Regions from separate parts of the Neobacillus sp. PS2-9 genome, predicted to be linked through region 4. Evidence: riboswitches for the same ligand, from Rfam matches in the RefSeq annotation. Region 4 holds a riboswitch; each other region holds the start of a gene.
What was found. A riboswitch is a leader RNA that binds a small molecule or an ion and turns the genes downstream of it on or off. The one in region 4 is predicted to bind lysine.

Region 1: linked by a shared signal. The riboswitch ahead of RCG25_RS03750 (ABC transporter substrate-binding protein) and the one ahead of RCG25_RS07110 (aspartate kinase) in region 4 are both predicted to bind lysine.
Region 2: linked by a shared signal. The riboswitch ahead of RCG25_RS10785 (amino acid permease) and the one ahead of RCG25_RS07110 (aspartate kinase) in region 4 are both predicted to bind lysine.
Region 3: linked by a shared signal. The riboswitch ahead of dapA (4-hydroxy-tetrahydrodipicolinate synthase) and the one ahead of RCG25_RS07110 (aspartate kinase) in region 4 are both predicted to bind lysine.

The regions. Positions count from the first base shown of each region.
Region 1 is NZ_CP133269.1:735,939-744,133, forward strand. It holds gene RCG25_RS03745 (M20/M25/M40 family metallo-hydrolase) at 1-1,619, opposite strand, end outside; lysine riboswitch at 1,813-1,995, shown strand; gene RCG25_RS03750 (ABC transporter substrate-binding protein) at 2,077-2,874, shown strand; gene RCG25_RS03755 (amino acid ABC transporter permease) at 2,927-3,610, shown strand; gene RCG25_RS03760 (amino acid ABC transporter ATP-binding protein) at 3,607-4,329, shown strand; gene RCG25_RS03765 (hypothetical protein) at 4,481-4,747, shown strand; gene RCG25_RS03770 (bifunctional 5,10-methylenetetrahydrofolate dehydrogenase/5,10-methenyltetrahydrofolate cyclohydrolase) at 4,986-5,825, opposite strand; gene RCG25_RS03775 (helix-turn-helix domain-containing protein) at 6,014-6,553, opposite strand; gene RCG25_RS03780 (dioxygenase family protein) at 6,763-7,548, shown strand; gene RCG25_RS03785 (DoxX family protein) at 7,576-8,007, shown strand; gene RCG25_RS03790 (methyl-accepting chemotaxis protein) at 8,077-8,195, opposite strand, start outside.
Region 2 is NZ_CP133269.1:2,146,023-2,154,217, reverse strand. It holds gene RCG25_RS10800 (MFS transporter) at 1-487, opposite strand, end outside; gene RCG25_RS10795 (PH domain-containing protein) at 743-1,357, shown strand; gene RCG25_RS10790 (YitT family protein) at 1,404-2,219, opposite strand; lysine riboswitch at 2,443-2,633, shown strand; gene RCG25_RS10785 (amino acid permease) at 2,742-4,223, shown strand; gene RCG25_RS10780 (helix-turn-helix domain-containing protein) at 4,284-4,502, opposite strand; gene RCG25_RS10775 (hypothetical protein) at 4,666-4,833, shown strand; one part of gene RCG25_RS10770 (IS3 family transposase) at 4,991-5,378, shown strand; one part of gene RCG25_RS10770 (IS3 family transposase) at 5,378-6,327, shown strand; gene asnS (asparagine--tRNA ligase) at 6,389-7,780, opposite strand; gene RCG25_RS10760 (alpha/beta hydrolase) at 8,015-8,195, opposite strand, start outside.
Region 3 is NZ_CP133269.1:2,282,748-2,290,942, reverse strand. It holds gene RCG25_RS11525 (hypothetical protein) at 15-149, opposite strand; gene RCG25_RS11520 (ring-cleaving dioxygenase) at 387-1,370, shown strand; gene RCG25_RS11515 (GNAT family N-acetyltransferase) at 1,437-1,907, opposite strand; lysine riboswitch at 2,090-2,269, shown strand; gene dapA (4-hydroxy-tetrahydrodipicolinate synthase) at 2,391-3,281, shown strand; gene RCG25_RS11505 (S1 domain-containing RNA-binding protein) at 3,393-3,836, shown strand; gene RCG25_RS11500 (glucose-1-phosphate adenylyltransferase) at 3,912-5,105, opposite strand; gene RCG25_RS11495 (formate/nitrite transporter family protein) at 5,356-6,180, opposite strand; gene RCG25_RS11490 (S1 domain-containing RNA-binding protein) at 6,397-6,846, shown strand; gene RCG25_RS11485 (CPBP family intramembrane glutamic endopeptidase) at 6,951-7,751, opposite strand; gene RCG25_RS11480 (glycosyltransferase) at 7,996-8,195, opposite strand, start outside.
Region 4 is NZ_CP133269.1:1,444,754-1,452,948, reverse strand. It holds gene sdhB (succinate dehydrogenase iron-sulfur subunit) at 1-315, opposite strand, end outside; gene sdhA (succinate dehydrogenase flavoprotein subunit) at 337-2,088, opposite strand; gene RCG25_RS07120 (succinate dehydrogenase cytochrome b558 subunit) at 2,143-2,754, opposite strand; gene RCG25_RS07115 (YslB family protein) at 3,200-3,658, shown strand; gene RCG25_RS07110 (aspartate kinase) at 3,707-4,921, opposite strand; lysine riboswitch at 5,037-5,214, opposite strand; gene uvrC (excinuclease ABC subunit UvrC) at 5,285-7,057, opposite strand; gene trxA (thioredoxin) at 7,194-7,508, opposite strand; gene RCG25_RS07095 (electron transfer flavoprotein subunit alpha/FixB family protein) at 7,854-8,195, opposite strand, start outside.

The DNA of each region.
Region 1 (8,195 bases), 710 kb from region 4:
GTTAGGTTTGGAACGACTTGGAGTGAGTAGGTCATTTCCATCCGCTCCAGCTTTTTATGTGCATCTAAGCCGTATGGACCGATGTTGATGACTGGTACATTGATGTCGCGGATGTCTTGGTAGTCAACAAAGAGCTTCGTGCCCCAGCCAGGGTTGTTGTTGGTTTCCGCCTTTATGCCTGATTCATCATCACTCAGCGCGACAAAGCTCATATCCGAGATATACGGGAAGAAATTCCGCGTCACAATCGGATGTGGATAGTGTGGCTGCATTTCTTCCACCGCTTCATCCAACGCCTGGATCAAGCTCATTTCATCCTCTGTTTTTCCTGTCAATTCAATTCTTGGTGAATATAAGGACGAGTAAAATAGAATGATCGCCGGGCTCTTATCCTTCATCCAATTCCACGCTTCCTCCACCACTCTCGCAGCAAACATGCGCGTATCTAATTCCGGATTATTGACTAGCTTTTCCTTAAATTCATTCATATGTGCGGTGAATGTTTCACCATTCTCAGCCACCAATAATTGCTCCATTTCCTCGTACGTCATGACTTTCGATTTCCAAGGGTGCTGGACATAGGGTTCGCCACTCAATGTACTGTATTGTTTATATCTTTCTTCAAAAGAAGTCAGGGCATTGGTAAAAGCGATATCTGCCTGTTCTCTTAATTTTTCAAGGACATCCTTTGGAGACCAAGAGTGAATAAAGAAATTGTAGTAAACATAAGCAGACAGAGCCGTTTGAACCGTATAGGACGGCTTCAAATCCGTTTGTTTTAACGAAACAGGCGGCACGGTCGTCTCGCCAAACGCTTCGTTGCATAGCTCTGGATTGTAATTGATTTGTCGAGTTAGCTCGGCTGCGATAAAGTTCGGATCGAGTCCTTCAAAGGCAGAGCCTACATGTGTTTCTGCTCCTGTAATGAAAAAGGATGGCAGCAATTTTCCTACTGTGCCTTTATAGATATAGCGATTGTCATCGCCTTCATAGCGCGGCGCCACGAAATCGGCATTAATGGCAGCGGAATAGGCAAAACCATGTTCCTGTTTCCAGCGTTTTAAAGTTTTTAAGGCAGAAAGAACACCGTGTGAGCTGTCTTCCTCGTCACACTCTGCTAAAAGAACCAGGTTTCCGTCTAATTCTTCTGGGTGTTCCGAGTAATATTTTAAGAGATAGAGATGACTAGCGACTCCGCTTTTCATATCAAGGACGCCACGGCCAAACATCCAATCTCCCGACTGTAAATGTTTTTGTGCAGAAGCGGGCAGATTCTCTTTTTTCAGGGATTCCATTAGCTCCTCGGGATAGCAGGCCTGGTCTTTCAAGTGAGTAAAATCATCAATTCCGACTGTATCCGTATGACCCATTAGGATGACGGTTCGATTGCTCGTACCCTTTGTTCCTTTGACAAACGCCAGCACATTATAACGCTCTTGATTGTCATTGTGGGTCTGTTCTAAAACAAGCTGGCCTGGATTTTCTGAAAAATAGGGCCATGAGGAAATCATTGCATATAAAGCCTGGGCAATGGCTTTTTCGCCATAAGTATTTACAACACTTTCAATGTTTACGAGCTGTTTCGTGAATGCCAGTACATCTTCTCGACATTGCAACATATGCCTAACCTTCTTTTCTAGTAATTTGGAAATTTCCTATTTTAGAAAAATGTATCTCAAGAAAGAAAACCCGTCAAGGGTTTTCATTTGGATGTAAATTCCATTAAAAATATTATTGCATTTGTTAGAATACTTTTATATACTAAAAAAAGTTTCGTCAAACTAAATATGAAAATCCTCATCTTTAAGCATTAGATGGGGTAGAGGTCGCGATTTATATCAGTATCCTATGGGAGATTCAGTGAAATCTATGAAAATAGGAAAAAGGATCAATCGCCGAAGCTTCTGAAATCACTTTTTTCAGAAAGCTGGGTCTGCACTCGAATAGGGGCAGAACTGTCACAGTTCCTTGGAATTGTGGAGAACTATCTTCACCAATGCTGATCGATGAGGGTGTGTAGAACACCGTCATATGCCATTGTGACGGTGTTTTTTTATTAACTAGGGAGGTATATTTATGAAAAAAATTGCAATTTTATTAGCTGCAGCGATGATGTTACTTCTATCTGCTTGCGGCACGGAGAAGGCTGATGGGGAAAAGGCAGCGAAAGCAAGCAGTGGTAAGCATGAATTAGTGAAAAAAGGTGCCTTAACGTTCTCTATGACTGGACAATATCCGCCATTAAACTTTAAGAAAGACGGAAAATTAACTGGATTTGACGTTGAAATCGGAACAGAAATTGCGAAAAGAATTGGACTCGAAGCCAATCCTGTAACAAACCCATGGGAAACGATTATTCAAGGGTTAAAGGCAAAGAAATACGATGCGATTATCGGTAGTATGACGGCAACACCTGAGCGTGATAAGCAGGTTGACTTCACGAATCCATACTATCTATCTGGTGCACAGATTTTTGTAGCGGAAGGCAACACAGATATTCAGTCAAAGGAAGACCTAAAGGGTAAGACAATCGGAGTTATTCAAGCGAGCACATGGAAGGACATGGCCGAAGATCTATCTGACCAAGTGAAAGGCTATCCAACAGACGTCAACGCTCTTCAAGACTTGGCACTTGGTCGTTTGGATGCTGTTATCACTGACAAAATTGTTGGGGTAAGTGCAAAAAATGAAAAAGGTCTAAAAATTAAAGCAATCGGCGGATTGTTGAACGAAGACCGTGTGAGTGTAGCGGTTGCTGAAGGAAACAAAGAACTCGCTGACAAAATTAACGAAGCAATCCAATCAATGATTGACGATGGTACGTACGAAAAAATCAGTATGAAATGGTTCAACACCAACGTAATGGAAAAGTAAGAAATTGTGTCGAAGGGGGACTGTCCCCCTTCAAAAAAAGGAGGTAAGCCTCGTGGTTTTTTTAGATAATATTATTAGTATTTTTAGTGAGCATGGAATTGCTTTTTTGAAAGCTTCTTGGATGACGATCTCAATTACAGCGATCTCTCTATTATTTGCGATGGTGATCGGCATTATTTTTGCCGCCTTTAAGATCTCGACTAGTAAACTATTAAATCGCATTGCTGACATCTATATTGGGATTATTCGCGGAACCCCGCTGATTGTTCAAATCATGTTCTTATATTATGGACTTGCCAACATCGTGAACTTGGATAGCTTCACGGCAGGGGCATTGGCATTGGGTGTTCACACGGGCGCGTATATCGCAGAAATTTTCAGAGGAGCGGTTCAATCGATTGACCGCGGTCAGATGGAAGCGGCCAGGTCGCTTGGAATGAACTATTCACTTGCGATGAGAAGAATTATTTTCCCACAGGCTTTCAAAAGATCAATTCCGGCCCTTGCCAATCAGTTTATTATTGGCTTAAAGGATTCTTCACTAGTTGCCTATATTGCGGTAACAGACCTTTACAACACGGCCCTTAGTGTACAAGGGGAAAACTATATGCCGTTTGAAACGTATTTTGTCGTAGGAATCTATTACTTAATTATCGTTCTAATTTTCACATGGGTAGCTAACCTGATTGAAAAGAAACTCGATGTGAGTAAACCGAAGGAGGTACGTGTCGCATGATTCAAGTTCGTAATCTATCAAAATCCTTTGGTAAGCTTGACGTGTTAAAGAATATTGACTTGGAGATTCATGAACAAGAAGTCGTCGTCCTGATTGGTGCCAGCGGTTCTGGTAAAAGTACGTTGCTTCGCTGTTTGAACTTTTTAGAGGTGGCAGAGCAGGGAGAGGTTACGATTGATTCTGAGAAAATTGATCTCACCAAAACGAACTTGAATAAAGTGAGAGAAAAGGTAGGAATGGTGTTTCAGCACTTCAATCTTTTCCCGCATAAAACGGTGTTAGAAAATATTATCGAAGCCCCCATTTTTGTTAGAAAAGAAACGAAAGAAGCTGCAAGCACAAAAGCGATGAACCTTTTGAAAAAAGTAGGCCTTGCTGATAAAGCAAACTACTATCCGGAGCAGCTGTCTGGTGGGCAAAAGCAGCGGGTGGCGATTGCAAGAGCGTTGGCGATGGAACCGAAAGTTATGCTGTTTGATGAGCCAACGTCGGCATTGGATCCTGAGCTAGTAGGGGAAGTGCTTCAGGTTATGAAGGATTTGGCCCGAGAAGGGATGACGATGGTGATCGTGACCCATGAAATGGGCTTTGCAAGAGAAGTGGCTGACCGTGTGATCATGTTGGCGGACGGCAATATAATAGAAGAAGGACATCCAAATGAGATCTTCGTGAACCCTCAGCATGAGCGGACACAGCGGTTTTTGAATCAAATCTTATAGAATCCCTTTTAAAAATGACGTGTGAATTGCCACACGTCATTTTTCCATTTATTAAAGTAAAAGGGTGCATTTCTTCAAGAAGGAGAAATGTACTTTAGTATTGAAGTAATGTTGTAGGTTGGTTCAACAAGATAAAAGAGGGAGTTGAAAAATGAAATTTAATAAAGAAGTAGTTAAAAACTTAAATCATGGATATGAAGATATAATAGAGTTATCCAGGAGTTGTAAATTTTCTGACTGTACTCATATAAACGAGATTGACTGTGAAGTTAAAAAGGCAATTTCTGAAGGTACTCTTCCAGAAGAAAGATTTAATAACTATTATAGTGATAAAAACGAAGCAGAATATGTTTCTAAACAAAAGAATAAAACTAAGGCTATCGATTACATGAAACAAAGGAAACTTTTTAAGAGGTAAATAAATAGGAAGCTAATCTTAAAAAGACTAGCTTCCTATTTTTTCATTGGGTTCTGTTAAAATGGCCTGTTGATTTCCGCTCCAGGCACTTCGCTTTCCGTGGGTGTTTCGGCGAGCCTCCTCGGCGAAAGGCGCCTGCGGGGTCTCCCCTGAACCATACTCCCACAGGAGTCTTCGTGCCTTCCGCTCCAATCAACAGGGTGTAAAAATCAACACCGTTCTTTAACACAGCATTTTATTACAATCTATTTTTCTCAGCCGAATCAACCGTATGTTTCAAGAGCATGGAAATGGTTACAGGGCCTACTCCACCTGGGACAGGTGTGATGGCACTTGCCATCTCTAAGCAAGATTCATAATCGATATCTCCAATATTACCTTTGTTATATCCAGCGTCGAGGACAACAGCCCCCTCTTTTAGCCAGGAACCTTGAATAAATTTAGGCTTTCCTACTGCTGCCACAACGATATCTGCTTGTTTTAACAGGTTGGATAAGTTGGTTGTTTTAGAATGGCACGTGGTCACCGTCGCATTTTCATTAAGCAGTAACGCCGAAACAGGCTTACCTAAGATCGGGCTTCTTCCCACAACGACCGCATGTTTTCCTTCGACAGGAATCTTGTAATAATGGATGATTTCCATAATGGCTGCTGGTGTACAGGATGGATACATTCCAAACCCTAATGCCGTCTGCCCGTAACCTGCACTTGTCACCCCATCTACATCTTTTCGGATATCAATAGACTCGAAAGCCAGGCGCTCATCGATGTGCGATGGAACAGGATGCTGCAAAAGAATCCCATGTACAGAGTCGTCTTCGTTTAAATCTTTAATGGCTGCTAACAATTCTTCCGTCGTTGTTTCTTCAGGCAAATGGACCCTAATCGAATGAATCCCTAATTTTTCACACTCATTCCCTTTCATTCTTACGTACGTTTCTGAGGAAGGATCATTTCCTACTAAAATCGTTGCAAGGCATGGTATGATCCCATCGTTTTTTAACGTTTCAATTCGTCCTTTTAATTTTTCTTTGATTTCTTTAGCTACAACAGTTCCATCCAAAATGATTTTTTCCATATTATCGCCTCCGAAAGAAAATAAAAAAGAGATAAGGAAATACATCCTTATCTCTGCCCAGACGACCCGACCATATAAGTACACAGCTTCCTTGTGGTTGTTTCCACAGATGTCGTCAGTTACTGTGACTGCTTTTGTTATATGAAAAAGATATCATATTAAGGATAAATGTCAACCGAAATTATAAGCTAGAAAACATCATTCCGTTCTGTATCAGAGTAGACGGAGATCAGTACTATCGCTTTTTCCTCACCCACATTTTTAACAAAGTGGGGGACGCTTGCATTCCAGCTAAAGGTATCCCCTTCTTCCAAGATGAATGAATCTTCGCCCTGTTCGGCAAGGATTTTTCCTTCTAAGACTAAATGGGACTCCTCCCCTTCATGGGCATTGGCTTCCCCCATGGATGCACCCGGAGGAAACTCCACCAACCTCATGTGTAAGCCACCTTGTGAAGTTAAATGCTCAATTTTTAAGTTGTTATAGGTTGAATACGTTCGTTCCGTCTTTTTAACCACACGCATATGCTGCTTTTTTTCTAATAATAAATAGGGTAAAGGCACTCCTAGAAAAGTCGCTATTGTCTGCAGTGTGTTAATGGAAGGAGAGGTATTATTGTTCTCTACATTACTGATAAAGCCTTTCGATAGTCCCGTTCCTTCACACATTTGGGCAATCGTAATTTTCTTCCTGTTTCGTATCGCGCGAATCTTAGATCCAATATCCACGTAAGCCACCTCGAATGTTTCCTAATAAAAAACTTAATTCTATCTTAGCAAAAAAGTGATTGACAATCCATAGTGTTTGGAGTTATCTTATAGATAATAATTATTCCTACTTGGAAACTTATTTTCGTCTAATAGTTTTCTAATATGAATATATTATCTTTATTTAAATTTACAAACCCCTTTATATAAAACTTTAAGGAGAGGATCATATGCTTCCATCATTATTTATCGCACACGGAGCTCCGTTACTTGCGATTGAAAACAATGAGTATACACAGTTTTTAAATCAATTAGGACGTACTCTACCAAGACCAAAGGCAATTGTTTTATTTTCCGCCCACTGGGAATCGAATATGCAACAGGTGAGCAGTGCCCCTGAATACCGCACGATTTATGATTTTGGCGGATTTCCTGAAGCCTTGTACAAAATAGAATATCCAGCTAAGGGAAATCATGACATCACCAAAGAAATTACTGAACTATTCACTAGCCAAGGCGTTTCATATGAAGTTGATGCAACGCGCGGATTGGATCACGGTGCATGGGTTGTATTGAGGATGTTGTATCCAAATGCGGATATACCTGTGATTTCGATGTCGGTTAATCCCGACCTTTCACCTGCAGAACAGTATCAGATTGGGAAGTCTTTGGCAGGGTTAAGAGAAAAGGATGTATTAATTATTGCCAGTGGAGGAACGGTGCATAATCTCCGAGCATTAAATTGGGATAAGGATCGCACCGGCGGAATTGATGACTGGGCACTCGCGTTTGATGAGTGGTTAGCCCGTCATTTAAAAAATTGGGATGTAGACTCACTTTTCAATTATCAGACATTAGCACCGAATGCCAACATTGCCGTGCCGCCATATGGCACAGAGCACTTTATACCTATTTTTTATGCAATGGGTGCAGCGGATAATGGGGAAAAAGCAGAATTACTGCACCGCAGCTACCGATATGGAAGCTTAAGCCATAGTGTATGGCAGTTTAATTAATTTTACAAAATACAGGAGGAGTTTTTTATGAATAATAAATTTGAAGTCAGTACATTCATTTTACGTGTGGTTTTAGGGATTAGTTTTTTTATCCACGGGCTTACTAAGTTCCAGGGCGGAATAGAAAATATTGTTGGTTGGTTTGACAGTATCGGTTTACCTGGTGGATTGGCCTATGTAGTGGCAGTGATTGAGTTGGTTGGTGGATTAGCCTTAGTAATTGGTTTAGGTTCAAGAGTCGTATCTATTCTTTTATCTCTCGTCATGATTGGTGCCATGATTAAAGTGAAATTAGCTGTCGGATTTTTAGGAAATGGCCAAATGGCAGGCTATGAACTAGATTTAGCTTTCCTTGCGATGGCTGTAGTGATTGCCGTCAATGACAGTAAATTGTTTGCGCTTGACCAAGTGATTTTTAATAAGCATTCAAATAATAGTGGAAATAATAAAGCGGCATAAATAAAAAACCTGCTAGAAAAGTACTTATTCTAGCAGGTTTTTTTATTGATTAACTTAAATTGTAATGCATTATTTTAATACTTTAACTTGATTATTGACGTCGCTAATAGCAGCTGCTACATCTTTCAATTCGTTGGTCTGCATTTCAATACTTGAATCTAACTCTTCCGTTTGTCTCAGAACATTTT
Region 2 (8,195 bases), 700 kb from region 4:
ACAAAATACTCCCAATCGGCCAGGCAATAAGCTGAACTAATTGATCAGATATAGAGAGTAAACTATTAGTTTTCAGCAGTTTACTCTCATCAACTAGACTAGGAATTAGTGCGTTCCGAGCTGGGGACGCCCACCCGTCTAAAAAAGATATAAGGCAAATCAGAAGATAAATCCAAAACAACCTTTCTTCTCCCATAGTGGCCCCAACAAAACATAACAAAAGCAAAAGCACCGTCTTACCGGTTTGAGAATATGACAAGATTGATGTGAGCTTAAATTTATTTATTATTAACGGGGCTAATAGCCCGCTAATTAAGGCAGAAATGGTATTAAAAAATGGGACAAGCGAGATATAGGTAACTGATCCAGTCGCGTCAAAAATTAACTTAATTAAACAAACTACATACAAAATATCCCCTAGGTTAGCAAATATTTGCCCACACCAAAGAAACCGAAAAGAAGTCTCTTTTCTAACAAAATTGGACATAAAAGCACCCTCACTTTTTATTAAATTATTTATAAAAAAGTATAGGTGCTTACATTGGCCTACCTCCATTCACATTAGGTTCATTTTTAAGTTTAACAAATTTCTTTATTATCCGTAATACTGTTAACTCATACACTGACCATTATGATCATAAAGTGTTTTGTAGTTCGAAATTTTAAAAAATAGTTGTGAAACTTTATGCCGCATCGTTCGTACATATGTATGTCAAGATTCTTAAAAAGTGAGGTTGAGAGAATGTTTGGAAAAGTAGCTGCTGATATTTTAGGATTAAGTGATGTTGGTTCTGTTATTAAACCAGAGAATTATGATAAGGTTGATGCTGATGATTATGTTATGCACGAAGATAATGAGAAGATTTATTTTCTAATTAAATCAAAATCGGATGAATATTGTTTTACAAATAACGCCCTAATTCACCTTGATGGTACAAGTGCTACAAGCAAGAAGCGTATGCTGCATCGATATAGCTTTGCAACCAATCGGATTTCTGATGTTAAACTTGAAACAGCTGGGACTGTAGACCTTGATGTTGAAATTAAGTTTAAAATTGGCTCACAGCCTTTCTCAATTGATATTCATAAAAAACATATTGAAGAAGTGAAAGATTTATATAAAGCTTTGATAAAAATTGCCGAAATATCTCATGAAAATGAAATTAGCCTTCAATTTGCCAAACAAAGCCTTGATGTTGCCTCTACTACTATAGGTCGAATAACAAGTCCAGATAGCAATTTAGTTGTACAATTTAAAATGCTAAACCAAGCAGCTTTTCAATGGTTAGAAGATAGTAAAAAACAGTATTGTGTGAAAGATTTTGGTTTTGTATTTGAAAAATACATTAATAATTGATAAAAAATGGGCCTCACTATTAGTATAGTGCAGGCCCATTTTTTTCTTATGAGGGACTAGGACGATGAAACAGTCCCATTACTTCTATCGTTTCAGTTATATTGACGAATGCTGAAGGATCTACTTCAACAATGAGATTTTTAATCTCATTCAGTTCATATCGTGATATCACTGTTATTAATACATTTCGTTTATTATTGGAGTAGCCGCCAACACCATCTATAATTGTCAACCCTCGATACAGATTGGTTAACAGATGTGACCTCATCTCTTCACCCTTTTCTGTAATGATCATTATCGTTAGCTTAGCATGGTCAGTATAGATGGCATCAACTACTTTACCTGTTACAAAAATAGATACTAAGGTATTCAAAGCAGCATCCCAATTAAACAGAAATCCACTTATCAAAATAACAACTGCGTTCATACCTGATAGAAGTGCACCTATTGGAAAGTCCTTTTTTCTCGAAACAATCATTCCAATAATATCAAAGCCACCTGTAGATCCAGAACTTCGGAAGACAATGCCTACCCCAAGACCTGTTAAAGCGCCGCCAAAAATGGAGGATAATATCTTATCATTTGCAATTTCGTAGACAGGTACCACATAGAGCCCAACTGATATGATGAGCACTGAAAAGATCGAGTTCATAATAAATTTTTTGCCTAACATTTTGTACCCAATAACCAGTAACGGAAAATTCAAAAGAAAATTTGCTAACCCAGTATTAAGTGGTGTAACCATACCTACTATCATGGAAATACCACTTAGTCCACTGCTTAACACTTCGTGAGGTATTAAAAAAAGGTTAAATGCTAGTACAACAATTAGTGATCCCGTAATAATCCCAAAAATCCGCATGGAAAATACCTCCGAATACCTGCCATCATTATACTTAAAAATAATACCGATTATCATTTTTAAAGTAAATTTAATAGTTTTTTTCCAAAAGATTTAATTATCTGTTAATTACTGTTAGGTTGAATGAGTAAAAAAGTTATTCAAGAAAAACATATTGACAAATGTACAATATTATTTATACTTTAGAAATATATTAATTTCATAAGCTAAATCCTCATCAAACCGATGAGGTAGAGGTCGCGGTTTTTATTAGTAAAGCGGATGAGATGCAGAGACATTTTTGACCCCGTTTGAAAGGAAAAACTGCCGAAGTGTGCTTTACTCTCTGACAAAGCATGCTGGGGCTGTCTCCAAATAGGAACAGAACTGTCACGAATTGGACCTACCAGCCATTCGTGTTGAGCTATCTTTCGAAAGGTATGATGCGGGGTATTGATAATGCCATCGATTCTACTTCGATGGCATTTTTTATTCCAAACTCCTTCTCGAAAAAAGAAAGAAAACAAAAAAGGAGTAAAGATAATGCAAACAGCAAAAGTATTAAAAGAAAATGAATATAATGGTGATTTATCACCTAAAAAAGAACCCTCAGAGTTAAGACGAAGCCTTAAATCTCGTCACCTTACCATGATTTCTCTTGGAGGAACAATTGGTACAGGTTTATTCCTTGCCAGTGGCGGGGCCATACATTCTGCAGGACCAGGCGGAGCTATTCTCTCCTATATTATTATTGGTCTAATGGTTTACTTTTTGATGCAGGGGTTAGCAGAGATGGGAGCCTATATGCCCGTTGCTGGAAGCTTTAGTACGTATGCAACTAAATTCGTCGATCCTTCCTTAGGTTTTGCACTAGGTTGGAATTACTGGTATAACTGGGCAATTACCATTGCAGCCGAGTTAGCAGCTGTTACGATGATCATGAAATTTTGGTTCCCACAAACACCATCCTTCATTTGGAGTGGAATCTTTTTAGTCATTATGTTCCTATTAAATTATCTTTCTGTTAAAGGATTTGGTGAAGCAGAATACTGGTTTTCCTTAATAAAGGTAGTAACGGTTATTGTCTTTATCATAATTGGTACACTAATGATTTTCGGTATCATGGGAGATGAGGCAATCGGCTTCAAAAATTTCACAGTTGGTGATGCTCCTTTCCATGGCGGTTTTATGGCAATGCTAGGAATTTTTATGGCAGCTGGATTTTCCTTCCAAGGAACAGAGCTTTTAGGTGTTGCTGCTGGTGAGACGGAAGATCCAAGGAAAGCTATTCCACGAGCAGTGAAACAAGTATTTTGGCGAATTCTTTTATTTTATGTACTAGCTATTTTAGTAATCGGACTTCTAATTCCTTTTACAAATGAAAATTTAGCAAATGGTGATGTTACGGTTAGTCCCTTTACGCTTGTCTTTCAAAAGGCTGGAATTGCTTTTGCTGCTTCAGTAATGAACGCGGTTATCTTAACAGCAGTTTTATCTGCTGGTAATTCTGGTATGTACGCTTCTACCCGAATGCTCTGGGACTTAGCACGTGAAGGAAAAGCTCCCAAGTTTCTAGGGAAACTAAATAAAAATGGTGTACCTGTCAATGCTCTATTTGCAACAACTTTAGTAGGTACTTTGGCCTTTCTTGCCTCTTTCTTCGGAGATGGCACGGTTTATGTCTGGTTATTAAATGCTTCAGGTATGTCCGGCTTTATTGCTTGGCTGGGAATTGCAATCTGTCACTATCGATTCAGAAAAGCCTTTATAGCGCAAGGAAAGGATTTAAGTTTATTACCATATAAATCAAAATTCTTCCCTTTCGGTCCTATTTTCGCTTTTGCTGTCTGCGGATTCGTTGTTTTAGGACAAAACTATTCAGCCTTTATTGGAAGCACTATCGATTGGAATGGTGTGTTGGTTTCTTATATTGGTTTACCGCTTTTCCTTATCTTATGGTTGGGATACAAATTAACAAAGAAAACTAAAGTAATTCCTTTGGATAAATGTGATTTATCTAACTAAAATTGTTGAAAAAGCTAAAAAAAAAAACAGACTCACATGAGTCTGTTTTTTTCTTTAAGATTATGCTTCTTCAGCAGTCCATACATATAAATCTTCAATCTTGCAATTCAATTCTTTGGAAATGGTCATTGCAGAATTTAAACTCATTACCTTCTTGGATAAATAGTCATTGAGTTGACTTCTAGGTATATTAGTATTCTTTTCCAAACCAACCAAGTCCATGCCGTTTTTTGATAATAAGGCCTTGAGGTTACTCTTTTTTGCTTTATAATTTGTCAAAATGACACCTCACTTTTAACCATCATATCATAGTAGCATTAAAAATGAAAGGAAAAGGCAGTGTTTCCAATTTTTAACTTTATAGTATAACCTAAATGAAGGACAAATAGAATAAATTAATTTGTGTTATACTTAAGTTGTAATATAGAAGGGGTGTAATTAAATGAAGAATTCAAACAACCGATATAGTAGCGGCCAAACTGTAAACATTAAAGAAACTGGTGAAAATGTCACAATCTTAAAATGGCAATATGTAAAAAATATGAAGAGATATTCCTATACCGTTAAAGAGCACCCAGGTACATTTTATTTTGAAGAAGAATTACAGTAAGAAAAGCGCAAGCGCCTTGATCAGCCCCAACAATGTGAAAAAACACAAAAAAGACCAATTCACTGAATAAAATGTACCCGATAGAGTAGACACTTAAAAAAGTCCTCTATCGGGTACTTTTTTGTATACTTAAGAAAAATGGGATTGGGGAATGCAGATGAGTAAGAGATTATTTACAGAGAAAGAGGTTAAGATTCTTTCTAATAACCCTTATGTTAAATCAGTTAGATCAAAGGGAATAACCTATACAGATGAGTTTAAGCATCTTTTCATTGAAGAAAATGCAGGTGGAAAGCTACCTAGAGAGATATTTGAACAATGTGGATTCGATATTGATGTTTTAGGAATGGATCGTGTTAGAGCTGCTGGTAAGAGATGGCGCGCCTCCTATAGAGAAAACGGAGTAGCCGGTCTACGCGATACCAGAGGTGAAAATTCAGGGAGACTTGGTGAAAGGGAGCTAACACTAGAAGAGAAATTTGCGAGATTAGAAGCTCAAAATAATTTATTAAAGGCAGAAAATGAACTATTAAAAAAGATACGATTTGCAGAAAGGGGGCTGAAAAGGAACCTATAACCTTACCCACTGATCAAAAGTTTATCCTTATCCGTTCAGTTATACAGAAATATAAGTTGAAGAATATGGTGAGCTATTTATGTAACGTGGCTGGTGTTTCACGGTCTGGTTATTATAATTATTTCTCTGAACGGTCACAAAAAATAAGAAAAGAAAAAGAAGCGGAAGATGAGAAAGTGAAGGAGATCATCCTAAAAGCCTTTCATTTTAAACGCCGTAAGAAAGGGGCACGTCAAATTAAAATGACTTTGGCGGGTCAATTTAATGTTAAATACAATTTAAAACGGATTAGAAGAATCATGAAGAAATACGGTATTATTTGCCCTATTAGAAAGGCAAATCCCTATAGACGGATGATGAAAGCCACACAAGAACATAGAGTCGTACCAAACCTTTTAAATCGGGAATTTAAACAGGAAATCCCTTATAAAGTTCTTCTAACAGATATCACTTACTTATTTTACGGTGAAGGTCGGAAAGCTTATTTATCAGCCATAAAAGATGGTTCCACAGGTGAACTATTAGCCTATAATATTTCAGAACGTATGACCATTGATTTAGCCACAGACACTCTTAAAAAACTAAAGAAGAATAAACACTTTAAAAAAGCGAAAGATGCATTGATCCATTCAGACCAAGGAGTACATTATACGCATCCGGATTTTCAAAAAGCTGTAAAAAAACTTAAACTACGCCAATCTATGTCAAGAAGAGGTAATTGTTGGGATAACGCACCTCAAGAATCTTTCTTTGGCCACTTAAAAGACGAAGCTTATATAAAAGAATGTACAACCCTAGAGGAGCTAAAAAGAGAAATTAAGCAATATATGACGTATTACAACCACTATAGATATCAATGGAATTTAAAAAAGATGACCCCTGTTCAATACAGAGACCATCTTCTTAAATCTGCCTAGGCTTTTTTTAAAAATGTCCTTTACAACGGGTACACATTAGAATGAATTGGTCTTTTTTGGCTTAAAATTCTGCATTACCTGGAGTTCTTGGGAATGGAATGACATCTCTGATGTTTGTCATACCAGTTAAGTACATAATTAAACGTTCAAATCCAAGGCCATAACCAGAATGTTTAGTTCCGCCGTATTTTCTTAGCTCTAAGTACCACCAGTAATCTTCCTCATTCATACCAAGTTCATTAATTTTTCCAGCTAAAATATCTTCACGCTCTTCACGCTGGCTGCCTCCAATTAACTCTCCAATTCCTGGAACTAGTAAGTCTGTTGCAGCAACTGTTTTATTATCTTCGTTCAATCTCATATAGAAGGCTTTAATTTCTTTTGGATAGTCAGTAACAAATACTGGCTTTTGGAACACTTTTTCGCACAGATATCGCTCGTGCTCTGTTTGAAGGTCTGCTCCCCATTCAACGGGATAAGCAAAATTTTCACCGGATTCTTTTAACAGGTTAATTGCTTCTGTATATGTCACTCTGCCGAAATCCGCCGTAAAGGCATTATTTAAGCGATCTAATAAGCCTTTTTCAACGAAACTATTGAAGAAGTTCATTTCCTCTGGCGCTTGTTCAATAACATAACCAATAACAGACTTAACCATCTCTTCAGCAAGATCCATAATATCAGGAAGCTCCCCAAAAGCGATTTCTGGTTCAATCATCCAAAACTCTGCTGCGTGTCGAGCGGTGTTAGAATTTTCAGCTCTAAAGGTCGGTCCAAAGGTATAAACATTACGGAAAGCTAAGGCAAATGCTTCTGCTGAAAGCTGTCCACTAACAGTTAAGTTAGACTCTTTACCGAAGAAATCTTTTGATGTATCCGTTTTTCCTTCTTCATTTTTCGGAAGATTTTCCAAATCCAATGTAGTCACACGGAACATTTCTCCCGCACCCTCCGTATCACTTCCAGTGATAATCGGAGAATGGACGTTTACAAATCCTTTATCTTGGAAGAATTTATGGATGGCATATGCTGCTAATGATCTCACCCGAAAGACAGCCGCAAATGTGTTAGTTCTTGGTCGTAAATGGGCTATCGTTCTAAGGTATTCAAATGTATGTCGTTTCTTTTGTAACGGATAATCTACATTTGAGGTACCTTCAATAGTGATTTCAGTTGCTTTAATTTCAAATGGCTGCTTTGCTTGAGGAGTATAAATAAAATCTCCTTCTACTTTAATCGTTGAACTTATCGGAAGCTTTGTTATTTCTTTAAAATTATTTAATTGCTCGTCAAAAACGATTTGAACTCCTTTAAAGAAGCTACCATCATTTAATTCAATAAAACCAAATGTTTTGGAATCGCGGATGGTACGAATCCATCCTGATAATTTCACCTTTTGTTCCACATAACTTTCTGTGTTTCTGTACAAATCCTTGATTAAGGCCTGTTTCAAAGTAGTTCCTCCTAAATCATATGTATAAGGTCATCAATTGGCCAATGGCATTGTATTCCACCAATGGACTAGGTGACGAAATAAAAAACCTCCCATCCCATTGGGACGAAAGGTAAAATTCACTGACTATCCTCGTTTTTCTTTTATCCCTTCAATATTATATAAAATACCATTCAATGAAGCAATTTTCAACAAAATTCCCGTTTGTGAGCGAATTAATTTTTTGTTTACTGTTTATTCCGTTACAAAGATGTCATTGGGTAGTCCAATCTTATCAAGAAGCCAATTATGGCGATCTAAAAAGGCTTCTTCACACTGTGAAAATCCATGGTCTGTTTGATACCAACTTATTTTTTTTGGAGAGCTTGCTGCAGTATAAAAGGAGGTTGCCTGGTCACAATCAACATATTCATCA
Region 3 (8,195 bases), 840 kb from region 4:
TCGTTTCTAGTCCTCTAACTCTTCTTTCCTTGAAACTTCATTTTCATTTCTGCTTCACTCATATTTGGATTTTTTCTTGGTGTACTTTTATTTAGTGCTTTTTTTAATTCGACAGTTGCATCATCGTTTGTATTATACTTTCCGTCCATGTGGCTCCCTCCTTTTTGATATTTATTATTAAACGGAATCAACATGTTCATTCCTTTATTAGAGGTTTTCTCTTTATTGACAACATAGAGAGAACATGATATATTTATCTCGAATTCTAGATATATTAATTAAAGGTAATTTATTCTTTCTAGGTATTTCCATCAATTCAGTAGTTATATCAATACAACTTGGCATAATATAGACATACCCAAAATGAAATAATTGGAGGGTTTAATTTGAACGGATTAAAAGGCATTCACCATGTAACAGCTATTACAAGTAGTGCAGAAAAGAATTATGACTTTTTCACCTATGTTTTAGGAATGCGCTTAGTAAAGAAAACAGTCAATCAAGATGATATTCAAACCTACCATTTATTTTTTGCTGATGATAAGGGCAGCCCAGGTACTGATATGACATTCTTTGATTTCCCAGGTATTCCAAAAGGAGTGCACGGGACGAATGAGATATCAAAAACCTCCTTCCGGGTACCTAATGATGCAGCGATAGAGTATTGGGCGGAACGATTTAATCGTTTAAATGTGAAGCACTCAGGAATAAAGGAGTTTTTTGGTAAGAAAACCTTATCCTTTGTAGATTTCGATGACCAACAATACCAATTAATTTCCGATGAAACAAATAAAGGAGTTGCCAGTGGCACTCCTTGGCAAAAGGGGCCAATCCCTTTAGAATACGCCATCACTGGATTGGGACCTATCTTTGTTCGTGTAGCCAATTTCGATTACTTTAAAGAAATGATGGAAAGAGTTCTTTTGTTTAAAGAAATTGCACAAGAGGAAGCTTTTCATTTATTTGAAGTAGGAGAAGGCGGTAACGGTGCCCAAGTAGTTGTGGAATACAATGCAGTACTGCCCCCATCCCAACAAGGCTTTGGTACTGTCCATCATGCAGCATTTCGTGTGGAGGATCGTACGGTTTTAGAAGAATGGATGACTCGGATTGAAGGCTTCGGTTTTGGTACCTCCGGTTTTGTCGACCGGTACTTTTTTGGGTCATTATATGTAAGAGTAGCACCTCAAATCTTATTTGAATTCGCTACAGATGGTCCTGGATTTATGGGAGATGAGCCATACGAAACCCTCGGAGAAAAACTATCTTTGCCCCCATTCTTAGAAACAAAACGTGGCCAAATTGAAAAAATGGTTCGTCCAATTGATACAGTTAGAAGCACAAAAGAATTAGTTAAAGAATATAATTAACACTCAATCACCAAAGGAAGCTTGAGATTCAAACCATCCTCAAGCTTCTTTTTTATATTCAAAGTCTCATCCTTTAATCATTGTTGAAAAAGAACAATTATTTGAATTAAATTCATTACTCTTAACAAATCCCATTTTTTCGTAAAGATGAATGGCCCTCTTATTAAAATTGGCCACAGTTAAGCGGATAGGAAAGTTCTTATATTTTTCTTCAATCAAGTTAAGGATAAATGTACAGTATTCATAGCCATCCCCTTTTCCTGTTTCTTCGGGATGCATTCCAAGTCCAAAATCAATAAAACCATCAACATATGCTCCAAACTGCTGGCCTGTCGGAACCTGGGCAGACTCTCCGACACAAAAAAAACCTATTAAATTTTTTTCAGCGTTAACTACAGCATAATAACTGCCATTCAATAGTTCTTGCAGGGTTTCATTAGTTAATTCATTATTATAAAAATTATATGGATGGTTATATTTCCAACCTAATACTTCTTTAGCATATTGTTTATTCATTTTGTGAGAAATTAGTTGCACTATCAAAACCACCTCTTTATTTTAATTCTTTTCACTATAATATTATATTTATAGATAAATATGGAATTATGACACTTCCCGCCTTGGCTTCTTTTCTTTTTTCTTCCAAATTCCTTGTATAATAATAGAAATTCTGTTATAGTAACAGTCAATTAAATATTTCTTACTTCAATACCATTTGAAGTGAGGATAGAGGCGCAAAAACCATGAGTACACAATTCGAGGAGAATGAGATCCAATGACCATTGTGAAAAGGGGAATTTGCCGAAGCGGAAAGAATCTCATAAATCTTGAAGCTGGTTCTGCTATTGAATAAATACAGAACTGTCATATAGGAAACTATATGGAGGGCTATCTCACGCATGGGAACAATTATTTAATCATGTTTCTAGTGCAGCAGCGAACCCTCGTTGCTGCTTTTTTGCGTTGACTATTAAGGTGCCTTCTCCGTTATAATTCTAAAAAACTATATAAAGGGTGAGAATGATGAATTTTGGCCAAGTTTTAACCGCGATGGTTACGCCGTTTGATCAGCATGGGGAAATTAATTATTTTGCAACAAAAGAACTTATTAACTATTTAATTGCGAATGGTTCTGATGGATTGGTAATTGCCGGAACTACAGGTGAATCTCCCACATTAACAACTGAAGAAAAAGTGGACCTATTTAAATTTGTAGTAGATGTGGTTGATAGCAGAGTTCCTGTCATAGCTGGAACAGGATCCAATAATACAAGAGCCTCTATTAACTTAACAAAGCAAGCTGAAGATGCTGGAGTAGACGGAATTATGCTGGTTGCTCCTTACTACAATAAACCATCTCAAGAAGGATTATATCAACACTTTAAAGCAATCGCCGAATCTACATCACTCCCAGTCATGCTATATAATATCCCAGGACGAAGTGTGATTAATATGACTGTCGAAACAATCGTCCGTTTATCCAAGATTACTAATATTGTTGCTGTCAAAGAAGCTAGTGGGAACCTTGATGCCATGTCCGACATTATTAGCCAAACTCCTAGTGACTTTACACTTTATAGTGGAGACGATGGATTGACTTTACCTGTTTTAGCGATTGGTGGAACAGGAGTGGTCTCTGTTGCATCCCATATCATTGGAAATGAAATGCAGACAATGATCAATAACTTTAAAAATGGCAATCTAAAGGAAGCCGCAGCAGCACATCGTAACCTCCTTCCAATTATAAAAGCATTGTTTGCTGCACCAAGTCCAACACCGGTAAAAGCAGCATTAAAAATGATTGGTGTTCCTGTGGGTGGTGTCCGTTTACCACTTGTCCCATTAACGGATGGAGAACAACAGACATTACAAAATAGCCTCCCAATCAATTTACTAAAGGTACACTGTTAGTAGAGAAGAAAAGTCAAAAAAAGTTAGAAAAACCTCTTCGATTGATTCTATTTCCCTTGAGAATTTGTTATAATTAAGTAGTTTTAACACTATTGAGGGGAAAAAGATTTCATGTCAGTTGAAGTAGGCAGCAAAGTCCAAGGAAAAGTAACAGGAATCACTAATTTTGGAGCATTCGTCGAATTACCTGGAGGTACAACAGGTCTAGTGCATATTAGCGAGGTTGCAGAAAGCTATGTAAAAGATATTAATGACCATCTAAAAGTAGGCGACATGGTTGAAGTTAAAGTAATTAGTGAAAAGGATGGTAAAACTGCCCTATCCATTAAAAAAGCGATAGAAAAACCTGAAACATCATCTTATTCACAACGCCCTGCACGGCAGGGAAGATCTGATAACCGTTCTAAAGACTTCCGTCCAAAAGGGAATTTTAAACCTAAAGAAACATTTGAAGATAAAGTGGCTAAGTTCTTGAAGTCTAGCGAGGAAAATTTATCTTCTCTTAAGCGCAACACAGAAACAAAACGCGGTGGTCGAGGCGGAAGACGCGGATAACATCTACGTTTAAAGAATTGTTCATATAGAAAAAGAGGTTGATCCTAAAGGGGCAACCTCTTCTTTGCATATTCCCTACGATAAAACTGATTTAACACTATTTTTAAATTGAACCTCTTCAATTGCCGGGTCAACGGTAACCTGATTACCTACTACCATTATATACTCCTCAGGTATTTTTGAGCCAATAATTACCCCTTTCTTAATCAAAGATTGACTTCCTACTACAGAATTCTCCAACCAAACATTTTCTTCAACTACGGTATGAGGTAAGATTACCGAGTTTTTTATATGTGCCCCCTTTCCAATTTTCACACCATTAAATATAACTGCCCTTTCAACTGAACCACTTATTTCGCAGCCATCACTTATTAAACTATGGTGTACTTTGGCATTCCCGTCTATAAATGAAGGTGGCTCATTATTTTCAACACTATAAATTTTCCATTCTGGAGTTTGTTGGAAAATATTTGTTTCTATATTTAAAAGATCCAAATTTGCCTCCCAAAAGCTTCTAATCGTTCCCACATCTCTCCAGTACCCTTGAAATAAGAAGGATGACAAATGAAATCCCTCGTCCAGCATGGAGGGAATAATATCCTTTCCAAAATCTCTGTGTGTAAATTCCTTTTGTTCTTCCTTAATCAAAGTGTCTTTTAGAATAGGCCAATTAAAAATGTATATTCCCATCGATATTAAATTGGTAGTGGGCTTTTGCGGTTTTTCATTAAATGCTAGAATTTTATTTGACCGCTTATCAATTTCTAGTACACCGAATTGGTGTGCACTTTCCCATGGAACTTCTATCACTGCAATGGTACAATCAGCATTTGTTTCAATGTGATGCTGCAGCATCTCTCTATAATCCATCTTATAAACTTGGTCAGCTGACAGAATGAGAATATAGTCAGGATTGTGTTGCTCGATGAATTGAAAGTTTTGATATACTGCATGTGCCGTACCCTCATACCACTCCACACCTGAACCGTCCCGTTGATATGGTGGAAGGATTATTAATCCACCATATCTGTCTGCAAGCTTCCATTGATTACATTGACCAATATGCGAATGTAATACCAGGGGCTTATATTGAGTTAAAATCCCTACAGTTTCTATCCCTGAGTTTTTGCAATTACTTAAGGCAAAGTCAATGATACGATATTTACCACCAAACGGCACAGCTGGCTTTACGATCGTTTTTGTAAGTAGATTAAGTCTTGTCCCCCTACCTCCCGCTAACAGCATGGCTATCCAATTTGGTTTATTCATTGTTCTCCTCCTTCCATTGGTTTTGTATTTGTGTTTATACTCCTATTATCACCTGATTTTTCCATTTAAGCGGCTTACATGTTACATCTCTGTGAAAAGTACTTATTATTTTATCGACACCCTCTTAAAGAAATAGTACGCAATATGGCTGTTTTTGTCCGAATGTTGACGGAATTAAAAAAGGATCCTAGAGATAGGAACCTTTTTTAGGGTATTTTTATACAGTAGTTTTAAATTCGAATACTAAAATCTATCTAATACCCGTTTTCATTATAGATTGAACAATCTTTGGCTCTTGATATGGTACATCTTTTTTGCTATATGCATGCCAATAAGCCATTGCAATAAACACGGATCCTCCTACTGCATTACCTAAGAGAACCGGAACAAAATTGTTAATATACTGCGTCCAAGAAAAATGACCTGCAAAAATCGCAGCAGGAATGACAAACATATTGGCTACTACGTGTTGAAACCCAATTGCCACAAAAGCCATCGTTGGAAACCAAATCCCAACTATTTTCCCTGTCATATCGTTGGCTCCATACGAAAGCCAGACCGCGGAAGCAACCAACCAGTTACAACCTATACCTGAAACAAAGGCTTGGAGAAATGATGCTTCAAGTTTATGCTCTGCAATACTAACCGTTTTTTCTAAAAATGGACCAGTTTCAGTTAGACCTACTAAATGACCAAAGAAATAGGCGACAAAAATAGCTCCTAGAAAGTTACTAATTGTCACAAGAAACCAATTTATAATGACCTTACTAGTAGAAACCTTTCTTGCCATCCTTGCAAGCGGCACAGCCATCATATTACCTGTTAATAACTCGCCTCCTGCAAGTAAAGTAAGAATTAATCCAATAGGAAATACAGATGCGCCAATCAAGCTGCTTAATCCTTCCAAATTGATTGATAAGCTTGCTGTCACACGTATGCAAAGTAAATATCCCAGCGCAATAAATGCACCTGCTTCAAAACCTAAAATTAACGTCTGCAATGGAGAGTTTTTAGTTTTCTTCGTACCATTCTCTATGGTTATTTCCATAATTTGATCTGGTTTACTATAGGCCATAAGGTGTTACTCCTTTTTTAATAAAATTCTTTTATTTGTGATGTTCTTAACATACTTTTATTTTATCGCACTTTAATCCTTATTCCAGTGAACGTTTCTTTAACAATTATTAAACGTTTTCGATATTTTTTCTAAATCAGCAAAAAGATTTTATTCCTGTGAAATATTTGTTATAATGAAGTGGTTTTAACATTATTGAGGGGGAAATATATTTCTATGTCAGTTGAAATAGGCAGCAAAGTACAAGGAAAAGTAACAGGAATCACTAATTTTGGAGCATTCGTAGAATTGCCTGGCGGTACAACGGGTCTTGTGCATATAAGTGAAGTTGCGGAAAGCTATGTTAAGGATATTAATGACCACCTTAAAGTAGGCGACATGGTTGAAGTAAAGGTAATTAGTGAGAAAGACGGAAAAACTGCCTTATCCATTAAAAAAGCAATCGATAGACCGGAAAGTCAAACCTCTTCTTACTCACAACGCCCAGCAAGGCAAGGGAGATCTGACAACCGTTCTAAAGATTTTCGTCCAAAAAGCAATTTCAAACCTAAAGAATCATTTGAAGATAAAATGGTTAAGTTTTTAAAGTCTAGTGAAGAAAATTTATCTTCACTTAAACGCAACACAGAAACAAAGCGTGGCGGCCGAGGCGGAAGACGCGGATAACTGACTCGTAGTAACTATATAACCAAAGAGAAGAGCTGACTGTTTCTAGTCAGCTCTTCTTTTTGGGAAATGATTAGTTCTCTCAATACTTTTCCAAATAGAAATTAAATTCTATAGTTTTTTCCAAATTTTTTAATTGCAAAGAACGTAAAGACGGATAAAGTAATAATAGTCCATAACAAGGAGATCTGTGGATTGATATCACTTACTACAAATAAGGAAGGAATTTTCCCAAAGACTGCATCATCCATGGTTAAAAACCAACCAAGAAACATATTATTTGCCGCATGGGCACCAATCGTTATTTCTGCGCTATTTGTTTTTGCAGTAATGTAACACCACACTATTCCAGAAAGTACATAATCACTACCCACAAAAAATGCTGAATAATTCATTTCCGGGTTACTGAAATGAAGCATACCAAAAATAGAACCTACAATGATTGATAATAATAGTGAATGATTAATCTTTCGACCAAACCACTGCATTAGGTAGCCCCTAAAAAACACCTCTTCCGCTGTTGTTTGCATAGGTGTTAAGATTAAAACAAAGAAAAACAGCTTAAGAAAGTCCTCCCATTTAATATTATTGAATGCATAATCTCCTGGATTGAAAATAAAATCAATCAGTGTCGTTCCGGAAACTAAGCAAAAAAACAAGCTGAATCCCCAAAAAATTCTCATCCAGTTTATTTTTTTATTAGGAGTGATGAGAGTTTTGAATGTTCGTTTATGAATCAGCCTAATGGTAATAACTAAACCCAGTAGCCAAAAAACATAATTAATATGTGTCAAAACAAAATCATATAGCGGATTAACATGAACACCCACCAACTCAATTCTATCGAAATAAGAATTTGGATCTCCATCTGCCTCAGCAAATGCACTTAAAGCAAAAAGGTACATTATACCCCCTAAGAAAATAAAAAAAACTATAATGACAAATGATAATAAAAACCTTTTCCAATTGTTTTTTCCTTGGTTCATTTTAATAAAATTTTGTTGCAAAACCTCTCCCCCTAAACCGATCTACAAGAATTTATTCTTAAGTTCTCCCTTATTAATTTTGTTGCTTATTATTATATCTTCTTCCAAAAAAATACACACGAGAAATGTTTTAACAAATCTCGTGTGTATATGACTATCTTGTTTACTTAAACTTCTCTGGAAACTGCTTTACAATCCCATCAGTTAGTATTTCACCCATATGGATAAGATGTTCTTCGTTCGTGTCAGCTGTTTTTATATCACCAGCCCAATCCCCTTTTAACCGATCCACTACTTCATCTGTTGTTAACTTTAAATGAGTATAAAACATTTCTGTTAAACCTTTTTTAGACCAATTTGGGT
Region 4 (8,195 bases):
AACTGGGAATGTTCTCATTGGCTCTAAACGGATAGGTTGCTCTAATTGATCAATCAATGCCGAACAGGATTGACGAGGCTTACCGTTAATAACCATTGAACAAGCACCACAGACTTCTTCGAGACAGTTCATTTCCCAAGTGATTGGGGTAGAGGCTTGTCCCTTTGCGTTCACAGGATTCTTACGAATTTCCATCAAAGCGGAAATGACGTTCATATTTGGACGATATGGAACCTCAAATTCCTCCTCGTAAGGAGTAGCATCCGGGGTATCCTGACGCATAACTAGAAACTTAACTGTTTTATTTTCAGACATTATTATCCACTCCCCTTTCTATTAATGCTTTGTTGTGTAATCTCGTTTCCGTGGCTTAATTAAAGATACGTCAATCTCTTCATAATGGAATGCTGGAGCTGATTTAGCATCCACAAATTTCGCCATTGTTGTTTTCATAAACTCTTCATCGTTACGCTCAGGGAATTCTGGTTTATAGTGAGCACCACGGCTCTCATTTCGGTTATACGCTCCGATTGTAATAACACGTGCTAATTGAAGCATATTTTGTAACTGTCTAGTGAACGCAGCTCCTTGGTTGCTCCATTTCGATGTATCATTGATATTAATATTTTGATAGCGCTCTAATAGCTCTTGAATCTTTTGATCTGTCTTTAACAGCTTGTCATTGTAACGAACAACAGTTACGTTATCTGTCATCCATTCACCAAGTTCCTTGTGAATGATGTAGGCATTTTCTGTACCGTTCAATGACATGATTGAATTCCATTTTTCTTCCTGTTCCATTACATGACGGTCAAAAACAGTAGAAGATACAGCATCAGAACTCTTCTCAAGGCCGCTGATATATTTAACTGCATTTGGTCCTGCAACCATTCCTCCGTATACAGCTGAAAGCAAGGAGTTTGCACCTAATCGATTGGCACCGTGTTGTGAATAATCACACTCACCAGCTGCAAAAAGACCTGGGATACTTGTCATTTGATCATAATCAACCCATAGTCCACCCATTGAGTAGTGAACAGCTGGGAAAATCTTCATTGGGACTTTACGTGGATTATCTCCCATGAACTTTTCATAAATTTCAATGATTCCGCCCAGTTTTACGTCTAACTCATGTGGATCCTTATGAGATAAGTCAAGGAAAACCATGTTTTCGCCGTTAATTCCAAGTTTCTGGCTAACGCAAACATCAAAGATTTCACGTGTCGCAATATCACGTGGAACAAGGTTTCCATAAGCCGGATATTTTTCTTCTAGGAAATACCAAGGTTTTCCGTCTTTGTACGTCCAAATACGACCACCTTCACCACGAGCGGACTCACTCATTAAACGAAGCTTATCATCACCAGGAATAGCAGTTGGATGAATTTGAATCATTTCTCCGTTTGCATAAGATGCACCCTGTTGATAAACAATAGAAGCAGCGGAGCCTGTATTTATTACAGAGTTTGTTGACTTACCGAAAATAATACCAGGTCCACCGGTTGCCATAATGACTGCATCCGCGGCAAATGATTTAATTTCCATTGTTTTTAAGTCCTGAGCAACAATCCCACGGCAAACGCCTTCATCGTCAACGACCGCACCAAGGAATTCCCAGCCTTCATATTTTGTAACTAATCCGTCCACTTCGTGGCGGCGAACTTGCTCATCTAATGCATATAACAATTGCTGACCAGTTGTCGCACCAGCAAAAGCTGTACGGTGATGTTGTGTTCCTCCAAAACGGCGGAAGTCTAAAAGACCCTCTGGTGTACGGTTAAACATAACACCCATCCGGTCAAATAAATTGATAATACCAGGTGCTGCATCACACATGGCTTTAACTGGCGGCTGATTCGCTAAAAAGTCTCCGCCATAAATCGTATCGTCAAAGTGAATCCACGGGGAATCCCCTTCACCTTTTGTGTTTACTGCTCCATTAATACCGCCTTGGGCACAAACAGAGTGAGAACGTTTAACCGGAACAAGAGAAAAAAGCTCTACCGGAGTTCCTGATTCTGCAGCCTTGATGGTAGCCATTAAGCCAGCTAAGCCGCCGCCGACTACGATCACTTTACCTTTACTCATTCGTGACTCACTCCCTTAATCCAAAAAATACTATATTTTCCGACCTTAAAATGATTATTGAACAAATGCGATAAGTGTTTGAATTCCAATAAAAGAAAGAACAATAAAAACACCAACGGTCACGTATGTAGAAATAACTTGTGAGCGAGGTGATACTGTGATCCCCCAACTAACAAAGAAGGACCAAAGTCCGTTTGCAAAGTGGAAAATAGCCGAAAGGATTCCCACTAAATAGAAAACAAACATAAATGGTGATGAAAGAATATTATGCATCATATCATAGGATACTTCCGCACCAAACGCCGCTGCTACACGTGTTTGCCAAACGTGCCACGTAATAAAGATGAGCGTGATTACGCCTGATACACGTTGAAGCATGAACATCCAGTTCCTAAAGAAACCAAATCTTTTTACATTACTTTTAGCGGTAAAAGCAATATAAAGTCCATAGATTGCATGAAAAAGCAATGGTAAATAAATAATTACAGTTTCTAAGACAATGCGGAATGGTAGACTTCCCATAAAGCCTGCAGCCTTGTTGAAAGACTCTGGACCTCCAGTGATAAAATGGTTGACTACAAGATGCTGTGTAAGAAACACTCCAATCGGAATGACCCCTAGCAGCGAATGTAATCTGCGATTAGCAAACTCTCGATTCCCCGCCATACATTTACCCCCCTTAATTTTTAAAAAATGATGTTAAGCTCTTTCTTCTATGTACCCCTTAAAGAAACTTAACCCAATACTACTGTGACAATAATGTGACATGTCCATTTTACTCCCATCGACATAGAGCGTCAAGAAAACGGATACACAAACTTTATCAAAAAATAAAATTTTTAAAATATATTGATATTATAATAGGATAGTACCTTTTCTAGAAAAAAAGCTGCTTCAGCCACCCACACAACCCATATTATTACATTTAATTACCAACATCTTACGGTTGGTATTTCCCCTTAAACGGATAAGATAATTATGATGATAAATAAGATAAGATATTCCAAAATAATATATCATTCACAAAAGGATTTATTCACATTTTCAGCAATTCAGTACTGAAAAATAAATCAAATTGTATATAATAGAATGATAGAAAGAGGGGAAGCTTGTGAAAGAAAGTACAGCCGTTAATCAACATTTTGATAATGAAGAGCCAGAACCAAGAACCATTTCAATGTTTGGGTATGAAATCATTAGGGAATACCTTTTGCCAGAAATCCTAGGCAAAGACACTCCTGAAATCTTATACTGGGCAGGAAAACGTCTTGCACGAAAGTTCCCATTACCTGACCACGAAACATTAGTTGAATTTTTTACTAATGCTTCTTGGGGACAGCTTGAAATAATAAAAGAGACGAAAAATGAAATCGAATTCGAACTAGTAAGCCCACTCATTGTTTCTCGTGTAAAATCAAAAGCAGAACACTTCTTCCAACTCGAAGCCGGCTTCCTTGCCCAACAAATTGAACTACAAAAAGAAGTGATTGCAGAAGCGTTTGAACACCCTGTAAAAAAAGCAAACAAAGTCCAATTTACTGTTAAATGGGATCGGAAAGATCTAATTTAATATCGGAAAGAGGCTGACTCACATTCCAACGAGTCAGCCTCTTCTTTGTTAATTTCCAAGCTCAAATGCACGGTGGAGGAGTTCAACTGCTTTTAACATATTCTTCTCTTCTAACACAGCAGACACTTTAATTTCAGAGGTGCTGACCATTTTGATTTGGATGCCATTTGAAGCAAGAACTTCAAACATTTTCGCAGCCACACCCGGATTAGAAATCATGCCTGAACCCACAATAGAAACCTTTGCCAGTTTATTCTCTGCATCAAGTTGTTCATAGCCAAGTACAGCTTTATTGTCTTCTAATACCTTTAATGTCTCTAACAAATCATCGGTATGTATGGAGAAAGATAAATTAGCCGTTCCTCCTTCTGTTGTGCTTTGAATAATAATATCAACGTTAATGTGATTTTGAGCAAGAGTAGTAAAAATCGTTGATAGGCTGGTTAAGGAATTGGTTAACCCCAAAACGGTAACCTTTGTAATATCATCTTCAAACGCGACACCACGTACAACTAAATTTTGTTCCATTGTTGCTTCCCCCTCAATGACTGTTCCTTCGATTTTCTCCATGCTTGAACGGACTTCAAGTCTTACTTGATAATTTTTAGCAAATTCTACCGCTCTTGGATGCAGTACACCTGCACCGAGATTGGCAAGCTCCAGCATTTCGTCATAGGAAACGGATAATAACTTACGGGCCTCTTTCACATATCTTGGATCTGTTGTAAATACACCTGTTACATCCGTGTAAATATCACATTTATCTGCTTTTAACGCCGCTGCTAATGCAACCGCTGTCGTATCAGAACCCCCTCGACCAAGAGTGGTGATTTCCCCATCTTCAGTTATTCCTTGGAATCCTGCTACAATAACAACCTTGCCTTCTGTAAGTTGGTTTTTAATGGATTCTGTCTTGATCGTTGAAATTCGTGCGTTTCCATGGACAGGTTCTGTTACAATTCCCGCTTGCCAGCCTGTATAGGAAACCGCTGGTAGACCTTGTTGATTTAAAGCCATAGATAATAAGGCAATGGTTACCTGCTCGCCTGTCGAAAGGAGCATATCCATTTCCCGTTTATTAGGTTGATTGGAAATTTCCTTCGCTAGACCAACAAGCTTGTCCGTGGATTTTCCCATAGCAGAAACAACGACAACAACGTTATTGCCTCTCTCTGTTTCATCTTTTACACAGGCTGCTACATTTAAAATTCTTTCTACACTGCCAACGGAGGTTCCCCCGAATTTTTGTACAACTAAGCCCATCATTTCCCCTTCTTTCAGTTATGCTCTACCTATTTTGCTACAAAACATAAATAAAAAAGCAATGAGAGGCATCTCATTGCTTTTTGAACACGAAAAATAAATTCCTGTACAAATAACGTAAGATAGCTCTCCAAGACCTGCGTCTTGACAATCCGGCATTTATTCAATACAGGACCAGCAAAGAAAGAAATGAGACTTTCTTTACTTCGGCGAACATCCCCTTTCATGATTCTTCCTTGAAGCTCATCCTTCTCAGAATCATTACTCTTGAAGCTCGCACCTCTACCTTCACTTTAGTACTATAAAGTGATAGTAATTTAAATTTTCACTAATTATAGCATGGTCAATTTATTCTGACAATAACTATTCTTGAAGTTTTTTCATTAACTCTTCTGCCACATTTGATGGAATACCCATGTCGGTAAATTCCTCCAGACTGGCTTCCTTCATTTTTTTTACAGAACCAAACTGTTTAAGCAATAGTTTTTTGCGTTTCTCCCCAATCCCCGGGATATCATCCAACAATGATTGAAAGGCGCTCTTTCCACGTATTTGGCGGTGAAAGGTAATGGCAAAGCGGTGAACCTCATCTTGAATACGTTGCAGTAAATAAAACTCCTGGCTGTTCCGTTCAAGTGGAACAATTTCTAACGGATTGCCGTATAACAATTGCGATGTACGGTGTTTTTCATCCTTTACAAGACCCGATAGTGGGATATCTAATCCTAATTCATTTTCTAAAACATCCCTTACCGTTTCTACATGTCCTTTTCCACCATCAATAATAATAAGGTCCGGTAGAGGAAGATTTTCTTTTAAGGCTCTCGAGTATCTTCTTCTAGTTACTTCCCTCATCGATTCATAATCATCCGGTCCCTTTACAGACTTGATTTTATACTTGCGATATTCTCTCTTATTCGCTTTCCCATCCGTAAACACAACCATCGCTGAAACAGGATCTGTCCCTTGTATATTAGAGTTATCGAAAGACTCAATCCGATGGGGTGTATAAATTCCAAGAAGCTTTCCGAGGTTTTCTACTGCCTTAATAGTTCGTTCTTCATCCTTCTCAATTAATGAAAACTTTTCATTTAGGGCAATTTTTGCATTTTTGATTGCAAGGTTAACAAGCTCCTTCTTTTGTCCCTTTTTCGGTTGAAGAACCTTCACTTCTAAGAGCTGTGCAGTCATATTCAAATCAATTTCATCTTGGATCAGGATTTCCTTTGGCTTAAAGTGATTGGCTTTTTGATAAAATTGTCCTAAAAACGTAAGGATTTCTTCCTCTGGCTCATTGTAGATGGGAAACATGGAAACATCCCGCTCAATCAGCTTTCCTTGACGGACAAAAAAGACCTGTACACACATCCAGCCTTTGTCAACAGCATAACCAAACACATCCCGGTCCGTGAAATCCGTCATGGTAATTTTTTGCTTTTCCATGATGGTTTCAATGTGGACGATTTTATCACGGAACTCTTTTGCTCTTTCAAAATCCAATTCTTCTGCTGCTGCCGTCATTTTTTCGGTTAGTTCTTTTTTTATTTCCTTATATCCGCCATTTAAAAATCGAGTAATTTCATCCGTCATTTGCTTATACTGTTCCTCAGGAACTTCGTTTACACATGGGGCGAGACACTGGCCTAAATGGTAATATAAACATACTCGGTCAGGGAGAGTCGCACATTTTCGCAACGGATAAATACGGTCTAGTAGTTTCTTTGTTTCATTTGCTGCTCCAACGTTAGGGTAAGGACCAAAGTATTTGCCTTTATCTTTTTTTACTTTTCTTGTGATAATCAGCTTGGGATGTCTCTCTGCTGTCAGCTTAATAAACGGATAGCTTTTGTCATCCTTCAGCATGATATTGTATTTTGGATCATATTTTTTGATGAGATTTAGTTCAAGTATCAAAGCTTCTATATTGGATGAGGTCACAATGTACTCAAAGTCTTCTATTTCATTAACAAGTCTTAACGTCTTTCCGTCGTGTGAGCCGGTAAAATAAGAACGAACGCGGTTCTTTAATATTTTTGCCTTCCCTACATAAATAATTGTCCCCTGACGGTCTTTCATTAAGTAGCAGCCAGGCTGGTCAGGCAGCAGGGTTAATTTTTGTTTAATATTTTCATTCACTCCGGCCACTCCTCTTTCTTTTATGCTATCCATAAAATTTTAACACATCTGTTGATAAAGGAAAGTGGGAGGTTTTGTAATCAACAAAAAAACCTTAGCCAGAACGTGTCCAGCTAAGGTTTTAATTTCTATAGGTTTATACGTGCTTTTGTAACACACTTGCTAAAGCATCTTTAGGTTGGAAGCCGACTACTTTATCTACAACTTCACCATTTTTTAAAACTAATAAGGTTGGGATGCTCATAACGCCAAAATTAGCTGCTGTTTGTGGGTTATCATCTACATCTAATTTAGTGATTTTTACTTTGTCTCCCATTTCTGCATCAAGTTCTTCAAGAACTGGAGCGATCATTTTACAAGGTCCACACCAAGGTGCCCAGAAATCAACAAGTACAGTACCTGAACCTGTTTCTGATGAGAAATTTTGATCTGTTAAATGTGAAATAGCCATTATATATTGACCTCCTATTGAATACTGAATTACTACCGAAAGTATACCATCGTTTGGAATATCAAGCTAATAATATGTTTCGCAACTAATATACCCCATAAAGCATTAAGTATTCTCTCTTTGTACCAAGTCAGTTGATTTCCGCTCCAGGAGCTTCGCTTTCCGTGGGTGTTTCGGCGAGCCTCCTCGGCGCTAGCGCCTGCGGGGTCTCCCCTGAACCATACTCCCACAGGAGTCTTCGCTCCTTCCGCTCCAATCAACAGAGTGTAAAAATCAACAATGTTCTTTAACACAGCATAATGATAAAAGCGAGCGGATTTTGACCGCTCGCTCTCCACTTTATTATTATGAGTGAACTTTAAGTTTTTTAAACTCTTCTGTTAGTAAAGGTACAACCTCGAAAAGGTCACCAACGATTCCGTAATCTGCCACTTTGAAAATGTTGGCTTCTGGATCCTTGTTAATGGCAACAATCACTTTCGAGTTAGACATACCGGCTAAATGCTGGATTGCACCTGAAATACCGCAGGCAATGTATAGATCGGGAGTTACAACCTTTCCTGTTTGCCCAATTTGTAAGGAATAATCACAATAGTCGGCATCACATGCACCTCGAGAAGCACCAACTGCTCCTCCTAGTACGTCAGCAAGTTCTTTTAGCGGTTTGAATCCTTCTGCACTTTTCAC